One region of the Agarivorans sp. 2_MG-2023 genome, then DNA from elsewhere that is predicted to be linked to it. Evidence: predicted binding sites of a transcription regulator. Region 1 holds the regulator's gene; each other region holds the start of a gene.
What was found. The regulator MetJ, encoded in region 1, represses methionine synthesis genes. The targets are predictions, from matches to a motif close to TAGACGTCTAGACGTCTA.

Region 1 (6,066 bases):
GTTAACCCGCCAAGTTAAGGGAATAGTTAGATTTTCAATGTGTAAAAAAAACTGTCAGGTACTGATTTAATCTATTAATAAAATTTTGGTTTAATACACCCATCAACGCAACAGACCAAGCAGAAATAGAGTCACTTTGCGTTAAAGGGAAATGTCTACAACAGGAAAATAAACCACTGGCAAATGCCATGAAATAACCAAAATTTAATGACAGGAAAAATGATTATGAGTAACGTAACTTTAGCTAAAACCACCAACAACTCAGATGCTATTACTAACAATGCGACTAGCAATAAAGTAGAAGTGAATCACGAGTGGGGGGCTTTAAAAGAAGTCATTGTTGGTCGCCCTTACATGTACATGCCTAAAGAGCTACCTAAGTATCTAACTGATTTTTTAAGTGATGATGCGCTAAAGGTATACGCAAAAATGGACGGCAAAACACTGGAAGAGGTTTATCCAGAATTGTTTCAAAAGCAGGTAGAGCAAACCAACAACGTTATTCAAATCTTGCAAGAACGAGGCGTAAAAGTGCACGTAGTAGAGAGCCTACTTGAACACGAAAAAGCCTTTATTACCAACCAGGTAGACTCATACCAATCGCTTAACTATATGCGTGACAGCATGATAGTCATTGGTAACCACTTTATTGAAACCAATATGTTTGACCCAGGCCGACGCCGTGACCGCTTTGCCGTGCGCCGTACCATTGGTGAGCGCATTAAAAACAGCAATGCAAAGATTGTGGCCATGCCAGAACCTGCAGTAATGATGGATGAAAGCGGCTTTGGCCCCGGAGCATTTCTTGAAGGTGGCGATACTTTTGTATTGGGTAAAACCATTCTTGTGGGTAATACTGGAAACGCTAGCAACAAAGAAGGCATAGAGTGGCTACAGCGCTACTTAGGTGAAGAGTACGATGTTATTGAAGTAAGACTAGATAGTAACTTTGTTCACCTAGACTGTGTATTGTGTACTCTGCGCCCTGGTCTAGCGATGATTGTTGAAGAAGCATTCTTAGATGGCATACCAGAAGTACTAAAAGGTTGGCAGTTTGTACATGTGAGCGCCGAAGATGCAGAGGTACATTTAGCCGCTAACGCTTTGGTTATTGAAGATAAAACCGTAATGATGCCGGATACTCTGCAACATATTACGTCTGAGATTAGAGCGACTGGCCACGAAGTGATTGAAGTACCTTTTGACGCAATTAACTGGCAGGGCGGTTCTTTCAGATGTTGGCATCACCCAATTGTTCGTGAAAGCTAAGCCTTAACACGTGATTATAAAGCCTGCTCTTAGCAGGCTTTTTTGTTTATGAAGATGCACCATAAGGTTGGCTGAACACTTTCTATTGGTGCCTGGATTTATCCGTTGCTGGCATCAACTCAAGCTGGGTTACTTAAGTTGTGATTGTTGGCTTTAGCTAATGTCCAAGTATCATAATCACGCAACAAATAAAGTGCTAGACAGGCAGCGAGCATTGGCCATGCAGCGAAAAATAGTAGATTGTTGAATGGGTCTAAATACTTGGCGAAAGAAGAAAATGTAGAGGCGGCATGCAGTACTAATATGGCTAAATAGGTAACGTTTCTCCATAAACCCAATACAAAGGCAGCAATGAACGCCAATTGCGCAAGCCCTAAACCAATAAGTACGTTACTGGATAAATTCAAACCGTAGAAACCAGAGAATACTTTTATCGCGTGTTCTGGAACCAATACTTTATCAAGTGCCCACATGGTGAACACCAAGCCAATACTTAACCTTAAGCAGAATAAGCCAATAGAAAGGCTTTTTGCTAATTGAGTTTGAGATGAAGAGGTCATTCTTTTTCCTTAAATAAAGATAAGTGCTTGAGTACAGACCGATAAGGAGCCAGTTTGATTGCAGTGTTATTTAAGCAAGTGACTTAGATTAAGGCGGTGGTTTGTTATCGCAGTTTGTTAGTTGATACCGATAGTTAAGCTGGGCCAAAGTACGATGAATTTAGGACATATTAGGGAGATGGGGGAATATTAATGTGCGAGGGGCTATAAAATTTTGTACTGATAAAGCCTGCTGAAAGGAGGCTTTATCGTGCCTGAATAGGGTTATTAAGTTAGAAAACTATACATTTAGATAATTATTGAAAGCTTAGTGTAAGTTAAACTTTTTTTCAGAAAGTAGTTCTTCTCCATGAAACACTGAAAAGTACCATTCTCCTTTCACTGCTTCCCACTCTTCCTCAATCATATAAAAGTGGCAGTTACTGGCTTTCCCTTTTTTGAGTTTTAGGGTTTTAGTATATGACATGGAGGTATAACTATTGCCGTCTTCATCTATCATTTCCGGGCTGGTAATGGCTTTGGTTAGCTCAATTTTTCTCTGATCGACTTCAACCTCAAAACAGTACCCAAAGGTTGTGCCGACTTGTGCGGAAATTTCAGCTGTTTGCTCAGTAACTTTTCCACTCTTTCCGGTAAGTACTGAGTCATTTGGTGTGTCATTATTTGAATACTCGCCAGTAAGTGCTGATTGTCCGTATATTCCGTAGTCAAGAATGGTAGAAGTTACTTCGGTATTGGATTCTGTACTGGCACATCCAGCTAAAAGAATTAGCGCAGCTGCGTATAGTGTTTTCATGGTCATCCTTGACGTTATCAACTGATTTAAAATAGAAATTTATAAGTGGGATGATAACCAACTAAGTATTGATGTCTATAGCATCAACATAAACGGGATTTTTTTATCAAGTCAAAACTCTATGGGTGGGTAAGTACTTGTGTCCAAAAGCTCGTGATTTAGTGGGAAGAGGTTTTTATTTATTATGTGGTCAATTGTTTCCTTTAATCGTAAGTAGTTAAGAGGAATTCGCTTGCCATTTTCAAGTAAGCAAAACAGCTGGGACTCAGGGGAAATGCTATGTGCTTCTTCTAAATTGGATACGTATTCAGTTATTAAAGGCGTATACAAACTCCGGTTGAATTTGTGTATTTCTCCAACTCCATTCATAAATTGATCTAATATTCTTTGAATATCAAAGCCCTTGTCTTTGTAGCAGTTTGCTTCGACAACAGACAATAGTCTTTCTTTTGTTGCTTTGGCAGGCTTCCTGTCTTTTATAAAATCAATTAGTTTAGTTTTATTCATACAGGAATAGAGCACTATTGTTTTTTTGTGGAAGCCATAGGTGAAGCTTTCTATTAACTTTGAATGGTGCTGTGCGTAGTTTCTTAAGTCATCGCCAATGGCATAACCGTCGTTGCGCTGAAAAAGAGAATTCCTGAACTTAGCAACCTTGCTTTGGTCGCTTTGTTCTCCAGTTAGCTTAAATACAAATGAAGTTTCTTGGCTGTAACTTTTGTCGAGATAAAATTTACAAAGATTCAGAGTAGTAGAGAGAATCCGGTTTAGTTTCAGTTTATATTCATAACCTTGGTTTTTTGACAAGTCGGCTTGACTCGAAAATTGGATGCAAGATTGATAGTTATAGGTTTTGTAGTCAACATATGACTGAACTATTTGGTCATACATTTCTTCGAACAGATAAATTTTATTTAGGTTCGATATACTTGTTTTGTATTTGGTAAATTTAGCAAAACTTAAGGGGAAGGTTGACTCTTCAGAGATTGGGTACTCTGAAACAAACAGGTATTCTGACACTTTGGCCTCCATCTACAAGTCCTCAATGACGCTGATCGCAAACTCTATACTTATCTGGATTGGAGTTAAGTCACGCTGTTTTAGTACTCGTTAGCACGTAGTTTATACAAAATAAATAGCCTACTTGAATTAAAAAACCGCTCAATGAGCGGCTTCCTAAAAATCTTAATCTTCTTTATCTATCTCGGCTTGCGCCGCTTTTTCTAAGGCCGGGTCCGGCTTATCTTTTTGTAAGTCGGCGTCATCAGGCAACGGTTGACCCGTATAGGCATGAAGGAAAGCCTCACAAAGCAGTTCGCTATTGGTGGCGTGGCGCAGGTTATTAATTTGTCTGCGGGTACGCTCGTCAGTGAGTATCTTTAATACCTTAAGCGGAATTGATACTGTGATTTTTTTAACTTGTTCGCTTTTTTTACCGTGTTCAGCGTAAGGGCTGATCCACTCACCGTTCCATTCTGTCGACATACTACAATACACACCAAACCAAAGAGACCCTATTGTAACGGGGGAAATGCGACTTAGCAATCCAACAGCAAAGACATTTAGACGTCTAGAAGTGTTGACGTCTTTTTTGCTGGTGGTAAAGTGGCAGGATGAATTGAGGGAGTAGATCAGCAAATGTCTTTAAAAGATCTTCAAGCTGCCACTATAGCAGTGCGCAGCGGTATAGAAAGTGACAGCCAACACGGCGCAGTAGTGCCGCCTATTTATTTGTCTAGCAATTATAGCTTTGCTGATTTTAATCAGAAGCGTCAGTTTGATTACAGTCGCTCTGGTAATCCAACCCGTCATATTTTGGCTGAGGCTATCGCCAACTTAGAGCATGGAGCGGGTGCGGTGATTACTAACACCGGAATGTCGGCAGTCAATTTGGTTACCGCTTTGCTTGAGCCCGGCGATTTGTTGGTAGCACCTCATGATTGTTACGGCGGCAGTTACCGTTTATTCGACAGTCTTGCTAAGAAAAATGCCTTTGATGTGGCTTTTGTTGATCAAAATGACCAAACACTATTGGCCGAGTTATTGGCTAAAAAGCCTAAAGTAGTGTGGTTAGAAACTCCCAGTAATCCACTATTACGCATTGTTGATATTAAAACTATTGCCGAACAAGCACATGCCGCAGGTGCTTTAGTGGTAGTGGATAACACTTTCCTTTCACCGGCTTTGCAAACGCCGATTTTATTAGGTGCCGACATTGTGGTGCATTCGGCCACTAAATATATAAACGGCCATTCTGATGTAGTGGCAGGCATGGTGGTTGCGGCAACAGAGGAACTTGCTGAGCAACTGGCATGGTGGGCTAATTGTTTAGGGTTAACTGGTTCGGCCTTTGATTCTTACCTTACTTTGCGTGGTTTGCGCACCCTAAAAGCCAGAATGAATGTGCATCAAGAAAATGCTCAAGCCATTGTGGCTTGTTTGCAGCAGCAAGGGGTTGTGGGCAACATCTATTATCCTGGATTACCAGAGCACCCAGGGCATGCGCTGGCGCAAAGTCAGCAACGCGGTTTTGGTGCTATGTTGAGTTTTGAGCTGGAACTTGAAGAAAGCCAAATGGTTAAGTTTCTTAAAAACCTACAATTGTTCTCTTTGGCGGAATCTTTAGGTGGGGTAGAGAGTCTAATTGCTCACCCTGCTACCATGACTCACGCCGCGATGTCGGCTGAAGCCTTAGCGGAAGCGGGAATTTCTAACCAGCTATTACGGGTATCGGTGGGTTTAGAAGACGCCCAAGATTTAGTTAATGACTTACAACAGGCCTTTGCCTCGCTTTAAGCGGGCTAAAAGTTGTAGAGAGGTATTCGGTGTCGGTAAATAGACATGTTCACAAATTTGGTGGTAGCAGCTTGGCTGACGCAGGATGTTTTAAACGCGTAGCCAATATTGTTGCCCAGCATTCGCAAGCCCAAGATTTGATTGTGGTCTCTGCCGCAGGTAAAACCACCAATCGCTTAATCAACATTATTGAATTGGCTCAGCAAGCTGACGACGCCACTGCTGAAGCGCTACAAGCGTTGATTGAGTTTCAGGGTAAGTTAGCCAATGAGTTGCTTAGCAAGCTTACCGCTCAATCGCTCGTTCAAGCCTTAGACACTGAGCACCGTTACATTGCCAGTATTTTAGAGGGAGAGTTAGACACCTTTAATACCAATGAGGTTTTGTCGTTTGGTGAGCGCTGGTCTGCTCGCCTATTAGCGGCTTTACTTAGCGAAAGTGATTGCCAAGCCGAATGGTTAGACTCTCGCGAGTTTTTCAAGGCCGAGCTATCGGCGCAGCCGCAAGTGGACGTTAGCCAAAGTGCACCATTGTTAGCTAAATGCTTGGCGGCGAAACCTGCATGCCGAGTGGTGGTTACCGGCTTTATCTGTAGTGATAGCCAAGGACGAACCGTCACTTTAGGGCGTAATGGCAGTGATTATT
Region 2 (6,066 bases), on a different contig from region 1:
AATACGCTTATCACCATCCACAATCTCGGGAATGAACTTTTGCGCCATGCAATATTCTTGACCGTGATTGGTGAGGGTTTCTAAGATTACGCCTACATTAGGATCGCCATCTTTTAGGCGGAATATAGACGCGCCACCCATGCCGTCTAGCGGCTTCATAATGACGTCTTTATGTTGTTGATGAAACGCTTTAAGGCGCGGCATGTCGCTACTAACTAAGGTGGTTGGCGTAAATTCAGAGAACCATGCAGTAAACAGCTTTTCGTTGGCGTCACGTAGGCTTTGTGGCTTGTTAATAATCAAACTACCTTCAGCTTCTGCGCGCTCTAGTATGTAGGTGGCGTAAATAAATTCAGTATCAAAAGGTGGATCTTTACGCATCAGTATCACGTCGAGCTCACTGAGGCTCTGGTCTACTTGACTGCCAAGTTCGTACCAAGATTGAGGATTCTCTTGTACTGCAAGTGGGCGCATATTGGCCGCCGCACGGCCGCCATCTAAGTAAAGATCTTGCATTTCCATGTAGTAAATTTCGTAGCCGCGCTTTTGCGCTTCCATCAACATGGCAAAGCTTGAGTCTTTTTTAATGTTAATGTTGGCGATGGGGTCCATCACGATACCGAGTTTAATACTCATTTATGCTAAGTCTCCAAATTGACACTGCAAAGCGGTGATTGCCGTTAATGCGGCGGTTTCTGTGCGCAATACACGGGGGCCTAAAATGGTCTCTTGAAATTGGTATTGATTACATACTTCAATTTCTTGAGTACTTAAGCCGCCTTCTGGCCCAATTAGTAAGCGTACTCCATTTTCAGGAGTAGGCAGGGTCTTAATGCTATATGGGGCCTTTGGATGCAAATTCAACTTCATTGCTGATGAGGTCTCGCTAGCCCATTGCTCTAAACTTTGCAGTGGTGCTACTTCAGGCACGATGCTTCTGCCTGATTGCTCGCAGGCTGCGATTGCAATTTTTTGCCATTGCTGACGTTTTTTCTCGAAACGTTCTTGATTCAGTTTTACGCCACAGCGCTCGCTGGTGAGCGGGGTAATTTTGTTTACGCCTAGCTCTACAGATTTTTGAATGGTGAATTCCATACGGTCACCACGAGAAATAACTTGGCCTAGATGGATATCTAGCGGTGATTCGGAATCATTGACATGCACTTCAGTAATTTTTACCGATACATGCTTTTTACTGCTGCTCTCAATGATGGCTGGGTAGTTGTTGCCATCGCTATTAAATAGCTCGAGTAGCTGACCTGCTTCCATTCTTAATACTCGGCCCACATGATTAGCGGCTTCTTCATCTAGCTCTGTGAGTTGATGTAGCGCGAGCGATTGAGACTGATAAATACGAGGAATGCGCATGGTAAAAAGGTGGCTCCGTAATCTAGCAAGAAAAATGGTTGGTTTTACTGCTAAAGAATAAACCTATTGCTGGTTTATTCCCAGCAACTCTATGAATCTGGGAAGGATAAGGTATCTCTCTTCACTGACTTATTTGAAGAACCTGTCTGCAGGTGCGGCATTGATAGCTCGCGCCTTTGAGTACCTTGTTGTGGCGACGGATGCTGAGCAGGTGACTTTGGCACGCACAGCGGTATTCAATGCTGTTGATTTTTATGCTTTCAAGCGAGTAGTTATGGGTGGTGTGCGGCGGGCAGTTAAATACGTTTAACATAATGGCTTGCCACTCTTTACCGTGTGGTTTTACGCTTCCATACACCGCATGGCAGATGATATGAGCGACTTCATGAGGAACTGTTTGTGCTAGAAAGTGTTCAGGTTGTTGCCGATAAAAGTGTGCATTAAAGCGCAAGCGCCAGCGGCTTAAGTTAGCACTGCCTGCCACTTTGCTATTACGCGCCGATAACAGTATTTCTGGGCGGTTAAATGTTCGCTCAAAAAAAGTCTCAGCTTGGATAAAGCAATCTTCTACGGTTTGGTTTAGGCGTTGCACGCTAACTTGAGTTCTCCATAGTGTTAAATGGTCAGTAATGTTTAACGATCAAAAAAGCCGAAAGGATAATCAAGGATTATACGCTTTCGGCTTAGCTTGGCGAGTTTACCTCTGGCTTAAAGGCCAGCTTCGCTCTTTAGTAACTCTGCTTTATCGGTCGCTTCCCAAGGGAATTCTTCACGACCAAAGTGGCCATAAGCCGCTGTTGCTTTGTAGATGGGACGCTCTAAATCCAGCATGCTTAAAATACCGTAAGGGCGTAGATCGAAGTGTTTGCGCACTAATGCAACCAATTTGTCGTCGGCAATTTTGCCTGTACCAAAGGTTTCAATGCTAATTGAGGTAGGCTCAGCAACGCCAATGGCGTAAGACACTTGAATTTCACAGCGGTCAGCTAAACCTGCAGCCACAATGTTCTTAGCTACGTAACGACCAGCATAAGCTGCACTACGGTCTACTTTTGAAGGATCTTTACCAGAGAATGCACCGCCGCCATGACGCGCCATGCCGCCGTAGGTATCCACAATAATTTTACGACCGGTTAAACCACAGTCACCCATTGGGCCACCAATTACAAAACGACCAGTTGGGTTTATATGGTATTGGGTATTTTCATTTAACCATTGCGCTGGCAATACTGGCTTAATGATTTCTTCCATTACTGCTTCACGCAAATCGGCAGTAGAAATGCTGTCACAATGCTGAGTAGATAACACGACTGCGTCAACACCAGTGATGATGCCGTTTTCGTAAGCAAAGGTGACTTGCGATTTTGCATCTGGGCGTAACCAATCTAAGGTGCCATTTTTACGTACTTCAGCTTGGCGCTTAACCAATAGATGCGAGTAGGTAATAGGAGCAGGCATTAATACGTCGGTTTCGTTGGTGGCGTAACCAAACATTAAACCTTGGTCGCCAGCGCCTTGTTCTTCTGGGCGAGAGCGGTCAACACCTTGGTTAATGTCTGGGCTTTGCTTGCCCACAACGTTGAGTACAGCACAAGAATCGGCATCAAAGCCCATGTCTGAGTGAGTGTAACCAATGTCGCGCACGGTTGAGCGAGTAATCTCTTCAATATCAACCCAAGCTGAGGTGTTAATTTCACCGCCAACCATTACCATGCCGGTTTTTACGTAAGTTTCACAGGCTACACGTGCCTTAGGGTCTTGCTCTAAGATTGCGTCTAATACTGCGTCAGAGATTTGATCTGCAATTTTATCTGGATGCCCTTCAGACACTGATTCTGAAGTAAATAAATGAGTAGCCATGTTTATATCTCGTAAATGATTATATACGTATGGATGTTTTACCATCTGGACGTCTATTCTAAGTGAGGGTTTACAGATTTGCTAGCGCTTATTAATGAAAAAAATTCACCTTAGTGGATTAGTTTTGTTGTATTGGTTTGTTTTGCTTAGTGCTGGATAGCGCTGACTGGATGCCTGGCAGGCGTTTATTCAACGCTCACCCACTATTCTATCTTAAGAATAAGGGGGTTAACTGGTGGGCTTAAATATGTTCAATTCTGGCTGGTGATATATCTGAAAGGGGAATTGCAGTGCTTCTTTATGGCTTAGTAAGAAACTAAACAAGTGGTGATTGTCGTTAGTGTATAAAGATAACCTAGCCGCCTCAGATGCGGCTAAGTGTTTACAGCTTGAATCAAGCGGCTTTATCAAGGCTTGCTGAGTTCATGCTTAATCCAGTTGCTCATGTTTTGCCGAGTTTCTAGTCCGGTTTTTCGCGCAATTTCTTTATCGCCACGTACCACTAATAATATTGGTAAGGTAGAAACTTGATATTTGCTACGCGCAGATTTGTCCTTACTGAGATTTATGAGCTCAATTTTCTTTTCGTTCTGCTGGTTATAAATCATCACCAAATCAGCTTGGATCTTACTTTCGTCATTACGGTCATGCACAAAAGACACTAAACGTAAGGGGGGGCGAGGGCTACGCACTAAATCTAGGCATTGGCCATTATCACCGTATTCTTTACATGACCAAATGAATTCATAGTACTCAAGACGTTGCGAGTAGAAGTATTGGCCAGCATCAAATTTTTTGAGGCTAGGTATTTGTTTAGTGCTGACACCATACTTATCGGTGAAACTTTCTATAACCCGACTATTAGGGCGGAAAGTGGTGGTTTCGGTATTGACTGAAGCTAAAACTTGGCTAGGTAACATAGCCATTATTAACAGTACAACTAGGCGGCGCATAAAAAATTTCCCTCTATAAATACAAAGCCACTATTAATATCTCTGGCATAGTAGATCACTCTAAGCCGTAAGCCCACAGTAATTTACTGTGATAGCGCTCTCATTTTTAAATAAACCAAATATTTAAGTGAATAGTTGCTGGTTGAGACGATTGTATAGGTTAAATCAATACTTTAGAGGCAAAGCGTTATCTTGCTTAACAAGGGATTATCCGTTTATACAGTTCTCTTCATGTCCATGTATTAAATACAACTCTACTCAACCGCCTAGGGTTAGTTTTAGCGCTGCATCTATTGGTTAAGCAGATTTGCGGGTTGAGTTCTTGTTGCTTGATTTAGTTAGCGGGTAGGCCGCTAAGATGAAGATATATTGACGAAAGCATCGGCACAAAAACAGTCGTCAATTCAATTTAGTGTTGTTGTATTTGTTCGTTGTTTAAGGTTTTGTTTTCTTCTTTTACCAGTACAGGGCTATTGATTAAGCGGATCTGGGCATTAAGTAATTGTTGCTCGATCAAACTAGGCGAACGGAATAGATATTTGGCAACAGCGCTGGCACACAAACAGGCCACAATCGCCGGCAGCACAATCTCGACTTGTAGGGTTTGTTCGGTAATGAGTAAGAATGCGGCCCAAGGAGTGCGAAAAACAGCGCCAAACATTGCGCCCATGCCAACAATAACAAGCATCGAGTTGGGGGCATTGGGAATTACATTACCGATAATGCTACCTAAAATGCCACCAATTACTAACATGGGCCCTAAGCTCCCACCTGGCAAAGCAAAGGCTAAGGCTACGGTGGTGAGTACTATTCTGGCAAGCAGCCACAGGTGTTGTTCAGTTAAGGCTAATTCCCAGCTCAATAAGCCATTTGGAGTAATGGGCTCTAAACCTAACCAGTGTGGATTAATTACTCCCGCTAAGGCAGTGATACCTGCAGCGATAGCCACTGCATAACTGCGCTTAAGTGTTGGAATAGAACGAATCGCTCGCACCAATAAAGTGGCAAATAAACCACACAACATGCCAAGCAACGCAAATTGAGGCAGCCCAGCCCAAGTAAAAGATTGGTCGGGGAGGTCGATGCTTAACATACTACCACCATGTAGGTCGGAAACAACGCTAGCGGTATAGGCGCATATTGCAATGGTAGCAATTGACCGCCAGTTAAAGCGGCGCATCACTAACTCGTAAGCGATAACGGTTCCTGCCAGTGGAGCATTAAATAAGGCGGCTACTGCGGCCGCCGTGCCGCAAGCGACACTTAAGCGAATTTGTCCTTGAGTAAGGCGAGCTGCGTGAGAGAGATTACTGGCCACTACCGCGGTAAGGTAACAAGCAGGCCCAACTACGCCAACAGCGAAACCGCCCCAAGTAAGTATTAGTCCCACAGCGAATTGATAAGCTAAATTGCCCCAATGAAGTTGCCCTTCATCAAAATGGTAGGCTTTAACCACAAAAATTAAACCCACTTGTTTGTAGTTAGCAAACAGCCGTTCAAGCAACAAGATGCTTAAGGCCGCGAGTAAAGGAAGCGTGTATGGGGGAAGGGGCTGATTAAGCAAAAAATTAGGATTAAGGTGGGCAAGGTCGCTAAATAGCAAGGCAATACCACTAGAGAACAAACCAATGAACAGGTAAACAAAAAAACTGCGGCTGCGAAATGCAAAATTATTTGCCATCTAGTTGGTTTACCGTCCCTCAATATTTCTTATATCAAGACTTTATCACGTCCTTGTCAGCTGTAAATATGAGTTTGCTTAAGCAATTAGCAGAGTTTTTTAATAAATCTGGTTATTCTTTTTAGATATTTATTGAGTAACACCGTTGACTTTGTGACAATACGCGCCTCTCGACACCCTATAGCCCTAATATTTGCAGGAGAA
Region 3 (6,066 bases), on a different contig from region 1:
CTGCGCTTATCTTGCTGTTTTGCCTTTAATAGTTCATCGAATAGGGCTCTGCGGTTGTAGCAGCGAGTGAGCGAATCTTTAAAGGCGAGATCTTTTAGCTCGTTATGTTGTTTAACCAACACCCTTGCTAAGCCCCAAGCGAATATGTGGGTAGCAACAATCCCGATGCCAAAACGTATGCCTTGATGAATACCCAGATGGTTAACCCCAAGTACAACCGCCACAATACTCACTGCTAACACTAGGCGCTCTGCCACTTTTAACGGTAGGTGGATAAAACAAGCAAGAATTAACGGCGGGACGAAGAATTCACCATGCATATCGTGGCGGGTTAGTGCTAATAACACTGGCGGAATTGCTAGCAGCAAAAACCACACATCGGCTATTTTGTAACTCTGTGAGTCTGGTTGAGTGAATAATAAAAACAATGAAACCAAAATGGCAAATGTGCAGGGAAGAACCACTAAGCCATACCAAAAAACGCCACCAAAAAGATGAACGTAAGAGAAATAAATACAAGGAATTAAACCGGCCAAGTGCATAACAAGGCTCATTTTTCTTTCTGTAAATTCTGCTGGAGACCAGTCAGACACCATAGGGCGAAACCTTTGCCAAACTGCAAATTGATGAGAAGGGAACAACTTAACTTATGTTATTAAAAGTAAACTCTTTTTGTGCGTTTCGTCAAATAATTAGTGAGGATTATTGCGGTTTAGCGCGCAGGGTTCTGGTGCCTTTTAGTTGGCTAAAGGCTTGCTCTAGAATGAGAGAAATAAACGCTTGTAAGGGAGTGCTGGTTCGCAGGTTAGTTGAGTAAGCAGCGTACATAGGTCGCCATAGTGCTTGTTTAAACGATCGTAGGCTAATGAATTGCTGGGCCGCATAATGCTCCACAGCCCAATAAGGCATGGCTGCCACCCCCATTCCTGCTGCAACCATTTGTAACAGCATGGCGGGGTTGTCGGCATGTTTCCATTGCCTAGGTTCAATGTTGGCGGGCGCGAGTATGTGTTGGTGCAGGTCTAATCGTTGCAGCGCTACTGGGTAGCTAATAACCGTTTCACCGGCTAAGTCTGCAGCTTGAATGCTTTGGCGCTGACTTAAACGATGCAGCGGAGGGCAAATTAATACCATTTCATATTCAAATAAGGCCTGATAATGAATCTGCTGATCTACTTTCACATTGGAGGTGAGGAGTAAATCTGCTTCACCACTTTGCAACAGCGGTAACCCGTTGTAGTCCTTATCTTGGCAAAAGCTACTGCTAACCTGCGGCCAGGTGTGTTGAAATTGCTGCAAGCTAGGCAGTAACCACTGAAAGCAAGCGTGACAATCTACACTAATGTTCAATCGACTCTGTTGCTGATGAGAGTGTAAGAGTGTTTGCTCCGCTTTTTCTATTAGCGGCAATACTTGTGTGGCAAGGGATAACAATTGGCAGCCTTGCTCGGTAAGAGCCAAAGGTTGCTGTTTTCTTACGACTAAGCTGGCTCCAATGCGCTGCTCAATATCTTTTAACTGATGAGATAATGCAGAATCAGTAATAAACAGCTTAGCGGCCGCTGCTTTTAGTGAAGAACTATTGGCGATAGCTTTAATACTGCGTAAGTGTTTTAACTCTAACATGTGTGCCTTGCCCTCCATTTCTTAACACTAAGTTGCCAGCTTAAGCATGGCTACTCAGCTTGTATAGCGTGAGGCTTAATTACTTAGTTAATCATGAATAATATTCAATTTTGCAAATAAGTTGTTCGCTTTCAAGCCTTGCTAATTTGGGTATGAGACTGATGGTGTTGAATAAACTTCAATTTCACTTGATAGCTTTTCAATTGTATTGCTTGGTTCGACTAGTCACTATGGATTTATATACATCTAGACGGCTAAAAGGATTATTGAAATGAGCATTACACACGTATTGGGTTATCCGCGAATAGGTAAGCAGCGAGAGCTAAAGTTTGCCTTAGAAAGTTACTGGCGTGGTGAGTCATCGCAGCAGCAACTACTTGAAGTAGGCAAAACAATTCGCCAACAAAATTGGCAAGCCCAGCAAGACAGTGGTCAGGCTTGGGTAACGGTAGGTGACTTTGCTTGGTACGACCAAGTGCTGAATACTTCACTGCTATTAGGCAATGTGCCGAAGCGTCATCAGTCAGATGAGATTACCTTAGATAGCACATTCGCAGTGGCTCGTGGCCAGCAAGGTTGTGGTTGTAACCATGCTGCGTCTGACATGAGTAAATGGTTTAACACTAACTACCACTACATTGTTCCTGAGTTTTCTGAAAAGACTGAATTTAGCTTACAGTGGCAACAATTGTTTGATGAAATTAAAGAAGCACTAGCTTTAGGGCACGAAGTTAAACCGGTTATTCTTGGCCCTGTATCGTATTTGTACCTAGGTAAAAATGATGATGCAGCAGAAGACGGCTTTCAACGTATCTCTTTGCTTCCACAATTGCTTACCGTTTATCGCGAGATTTTCCAAAAAATCGCGGATTTAGGCATTGAGTGGGTGCAAGTTGACGAACCAGTGCTTGGTTTGGAGCTAGAGCCGCAGTGGCAAGCAGCCTTGCTAGACGCCTACAGCACGCGCATAAGCTCTAGTAAGTTACTTCTTACCAGCTACTTTGCCGATGTGCTTTATAACGCTGAAGTGATTAAACAGTTGGCCGTAGACGGTTTACACCTTGATTTAAGTGCTGCACCAGAGCAATTGGAGCAAGTGCTTACTTGGCTGCCAGAGCATTGGGTGCTGTCGGCTGGCGTGGTTAATGGTCGCAATGTATGGCGCGCTAACTTACCACAACTTATTGAGCAATATAGTTCACTGAAAGTGCGCTTAGGTGAACGTTTGTGGTTTGCTTCATCATGTTCGTTGCTGCACAGCCCACTTGATTTAGAAAGTGAAACAGATTTAGGCGATGCAAAATTCCGCTTAGCCTTTGCAGAGCAAAAACTAACAGAGCTACAAATATTAGATGATGCCTTAAATGGCGACGCTGATGCCTTACGTTTATCGCGCCAATACAGCGCTGCTTTGCAATCGCTTAGTAATCAGAAAAATACAGAACTACAGCAGCGTATAGAACAGCTGGCGCCGGAACAGCGCGAGCGTAAGTTAGCGTTTACTCAGCGCCAAGCTATTCAGCAACAAAGCTTACAATTGCCACCACTGCCAACTACTACGATTGGTTCGTTTCCGCAAACCAATGAAATTCGCCGTCAACGTCGTGAATACAAAGCTGGTGAGTTAAGCCAAGTGGATTACGATGCCGCGTTAGCGAAGCACATTGCCGATGCTATTGAGCGCCAAGAGAAGCTAGGCCTAGATGTATTAGTGCATGGCGAAGCTGAGCGAAATGACATGGTGGAATACTTTGCCGAGTTATTAGATGGCTTTATCGCTAGCCGTTTTGGCTGGGTGCAAAGCTACGGTTCACGCTGCGTGAAACCGGCTATCATTGTCGATGATATCGAGCGTTCTAAACCATTAACGCTTGAGTGGACCAACTACGCACAGTCACTCACCAACAAGCCAGTAAAAGGCATGCTTACAGGACCGGTAACCATTCTTACTTGGAGCTTTGCTCGTGAAGACATTAGCCGAGCAGAAATTGCCGAACAAATAGCTTTGGCTTTGAATGATGAAGTGGCTGAGCTGCAACAAGCAGGTATTCAGGTTATTCAAATTGATGAGCCTGCTATTCGCGAAGGTATGCCGCTTAAGCGCAGCGAATGGCAGCACTATTTAGATTGGGCTGTGTCAGCCTTTAAATTGTCTGCAGCCAGTGCTCAACCTGAAACACAGATCCATACGCATATGTGTTACAGCGAGTTTAACGACATTATGCCCTCCGTTGCAGCGCTAGATGCCGATGTATTAACCATTGAAACCTCACGTTCGGCAATGAGCTTGCTACAGGCTTTTGAGCACTTTGAGTACCCCAATGAAATTGGTCCAGGCGTTTACGATATTCACTCGCCAAACATTCCAAGCATTGCTGATATAAAAGGCTTAATCGATAAAGCCGCCGAGTGGATCCCTCATCAGCGTCTATGGGTAAATCCAGATTGTGGCCTTAAAACCCGTAACTGGGAAGAAACCGAAGCAGCCCTTAAAAACATGGTGTTAGCGACTAAAGAGTTGCGCGCTAGCTTAGTATAATTTTAGCGTTGCAGAGCAATAGCCCCTTTAAATAAGGGGCTATTCTGCCCATGACTCAACACCAGTTTGCGCCTACACTAGAAACTATCCAATCGTGTTGCGAGTTTCTATGCCAAAGGCCAAGTTTGTTTCCGGTGATATTTTTCGCCACATAGTGGTGATGTCTTCAACCAATGCTATTGGTTTAACTGCTCTTTTTCTCGTTGATTTGGCCGATCTATTTTTCATCAGTTTACTGGGTGAAGCAGAGCTGGCTGCCGCGGTAGGTTACGCTGGAACTATCGCATTTTTTACTACCTCTATTTCCATTGGTTTATCCATTGCTATGACCGCGCTGGTCTCTAAGGCCATTGGCCAGCAAGACAAAGCTAGAGCTAGGCAACTGGTCACCAATATTCTGTTTACTGGCTTTATCATTAGCGCATCCTTTGCCGCTTTAGTGTGGTATTTCGCCCCTGAATTATTAAGCCTTATTGGTGCTAAAGCGCGTACCCATGAGCTGGCGGTAACTTATATTCGTATTTTGCTGCCTTCATTGCCGATACTGGGTTTAGCCATGAGTGCTGGCGCAGCATTGCGCTCGGTGGGCGATGCCAAGCGAGCCATGTGGTCTACTTTGGCTGGGGGAGGGGTGAATGCTGTTCTTGACCCTATTTTCATTTTTGCCCTTGGTTTAGGTTTGCCAGGAGCGGCTATTGCGTCTGTTATCGCTCGTTTTGTGGTGGCTGGTGTCGCGCTATACGGCGTGGTGTACGAGCATAACCTGTTTGCTCGATTCAGTGGGCAAAGGTTGCTGGAAGATTTACGCGGTATTTTAAAAGTAGCTGGCCCTGCGATGATGACCAATGTAGCAACGCCGCTCGGAAATGCTTATGTTACTGCCGCGATTGCGGTTTTTGGCGATGCTTACGTTGCTGGTTGGGCTGTGGTTGGACGGATTATGCCGGTGGCCTTTGGGATGATTTTCTCCTTATCTGGTGCTATTGGCCCGATAGTCGGACAAAACTTTGGTGCCCATTATTACGATCGCGTTCGTGAAGCATTGAGCAAGGCTTTGTGGTTTAACGGTGGCTTTGTGGTCGTGGTATCTCTGCTTATGTTACTGGGCCAAAACCATATCATTAAGGTGTTTGGAGTGGGCGGGGAAGCCGCCACGGTGATCGCCTTCTTCTGTACGTGGATTAGCTTTAGTTTTGTATTTAACGGCGCCATGTTTGTGGCCAACGCCGCCTTTAATAATCTAGGTTATCCCAGCACATCTACCATGCTTAATTTTGGTAAAGCAACTTTAGGCACCATGCCGTTTGTATATTTAGGTGGGGAGTGGTTTGGCCCATTAGGAGTGCTGGGAGGGCAAGCCTTAGGCACCGTTGTGTTTGGCTTGTTGGCCTTAAGAATGGCGTTTTATGTGGTAGGTAAAGTGACCGATAAACATCAATCTCACCTTACAGAGCAAGAGCAAGCAATGGAGCCAAGTGTGCCGCTTACCCCATTTTGCTCCAGCCGCGCCTACATGTGCGCCGAAGCGGAAGTGGACAACATAAGCAACGGCGAAGCTGAACCTGCGCAAGCCAAGTCTTAAGCTGCCGAGGCGGGTCGCCCATCAAAGCGATCACCCAATAGGTTTAGCAATTCAGCATGGCCTTCAATAACCGCCACAATGATTTTCCCTTGCTTGTATTTAGCGCTGATCATTACCCGGCCTTGCTGGGTTTTTACTTGATCTTTAAGCACCAGTGATTGTAGCTGATAGGGCTTATCTTCGGGGTAAAATAGCAGGGTAACTTCACTTAAGCTGACTGATGGAGTGTTCATCTCTAGGCCCTTTAATATGTTACTCATACAAATAACGGTAGCAGGCTACTGATAGATCACTGCATTTTGTTGTCAGGCTTAATATG

Region 2: metK (methionine adenosyltransferase) is a predicted target of MetJ. The motif match lies at 3,267-3,284, and genes of this name have one in related genera.
Region 3: metE (5-methyltetrahydropteroyltriglutamate--homocysteine S-methyltransferase) is a predicted target of MetJ. The motif match lies at 1,866-1,883, and genes of this name have one in related genera.

Annotation. Positions count from the first base shown of each region.
Region 1 is NZ_JAUORQ010000014.1:12,039-18,104, reverse strand. It holds gene Q4549_RS18300 (arginine deiminase family protein) at 226-1,269, shown strand; gene Q4549_RS18295 (hypothetical protein) at 1,389-1,829, opposite strand; gene Q4549_RS18290 (DUF3859 domain-containing protein) at 2,137-2,625, opposite strand; gene Q4549_RS18285 (hypothetical protein) at 2,737-3,645, opposite strand; gene metJ (met regulon transcriptional regulator MetJ) at 3,811-4,110, opposite strand; gene metB (cystathionine gamma-synthase) at 4,264-5,421, shown strand; gene metL (bifunctional aspartate kinase/homoserine dehydrogenase II) at 5,451-6,066, shown strand, end outside.
Region 2 is NZ_JAUORQ010000011.1:160,150-166,215, forward strand. It holds gene gshB (glutathione synthase) at 1-636, opposite strand, end outside; gene rsmE (16S rRNA (uracil(1498)-N(3))-methyltransferase) at 637-1,368, opposite strand; gene Q4549_RS16835 (SprT family zinc-dependent metalloprotease) at 1,490-1,960, opposite strand; gene metK (methionine adenosyltransferase) at 2,077-3,228, opposite strand; gene Q4549_RS16845 (hypothetical protein) at 3,636-4,181, opposite strand; gene Q4549_RS16850 (chloride channel protein) at 4,591-5,862, opposite strand.
Region 3 is NZ_JAUORQ010000006.1:212,723-218,788, forward strand. It holds gene Q4549_RS11175 (GGDEF domain-containing protein) at 1-596, opposite strand, end outside; gene Q4549_RS11180 (LysR substrate-binding domain-containing protein) at 703-1,626, opposite strand; gene metE (5-methyltetrahydropteroyltriglutamate--homocysteine S-methyltransferase) at 1,898-4,165, shown strand; gene Q4549_RS11190 (MATE family efflux transporter) at 4,275-5,747, shown strand; gene Q4549_RS11195 (DUF2375 family protein) at 5,744-5,980, opposite strand.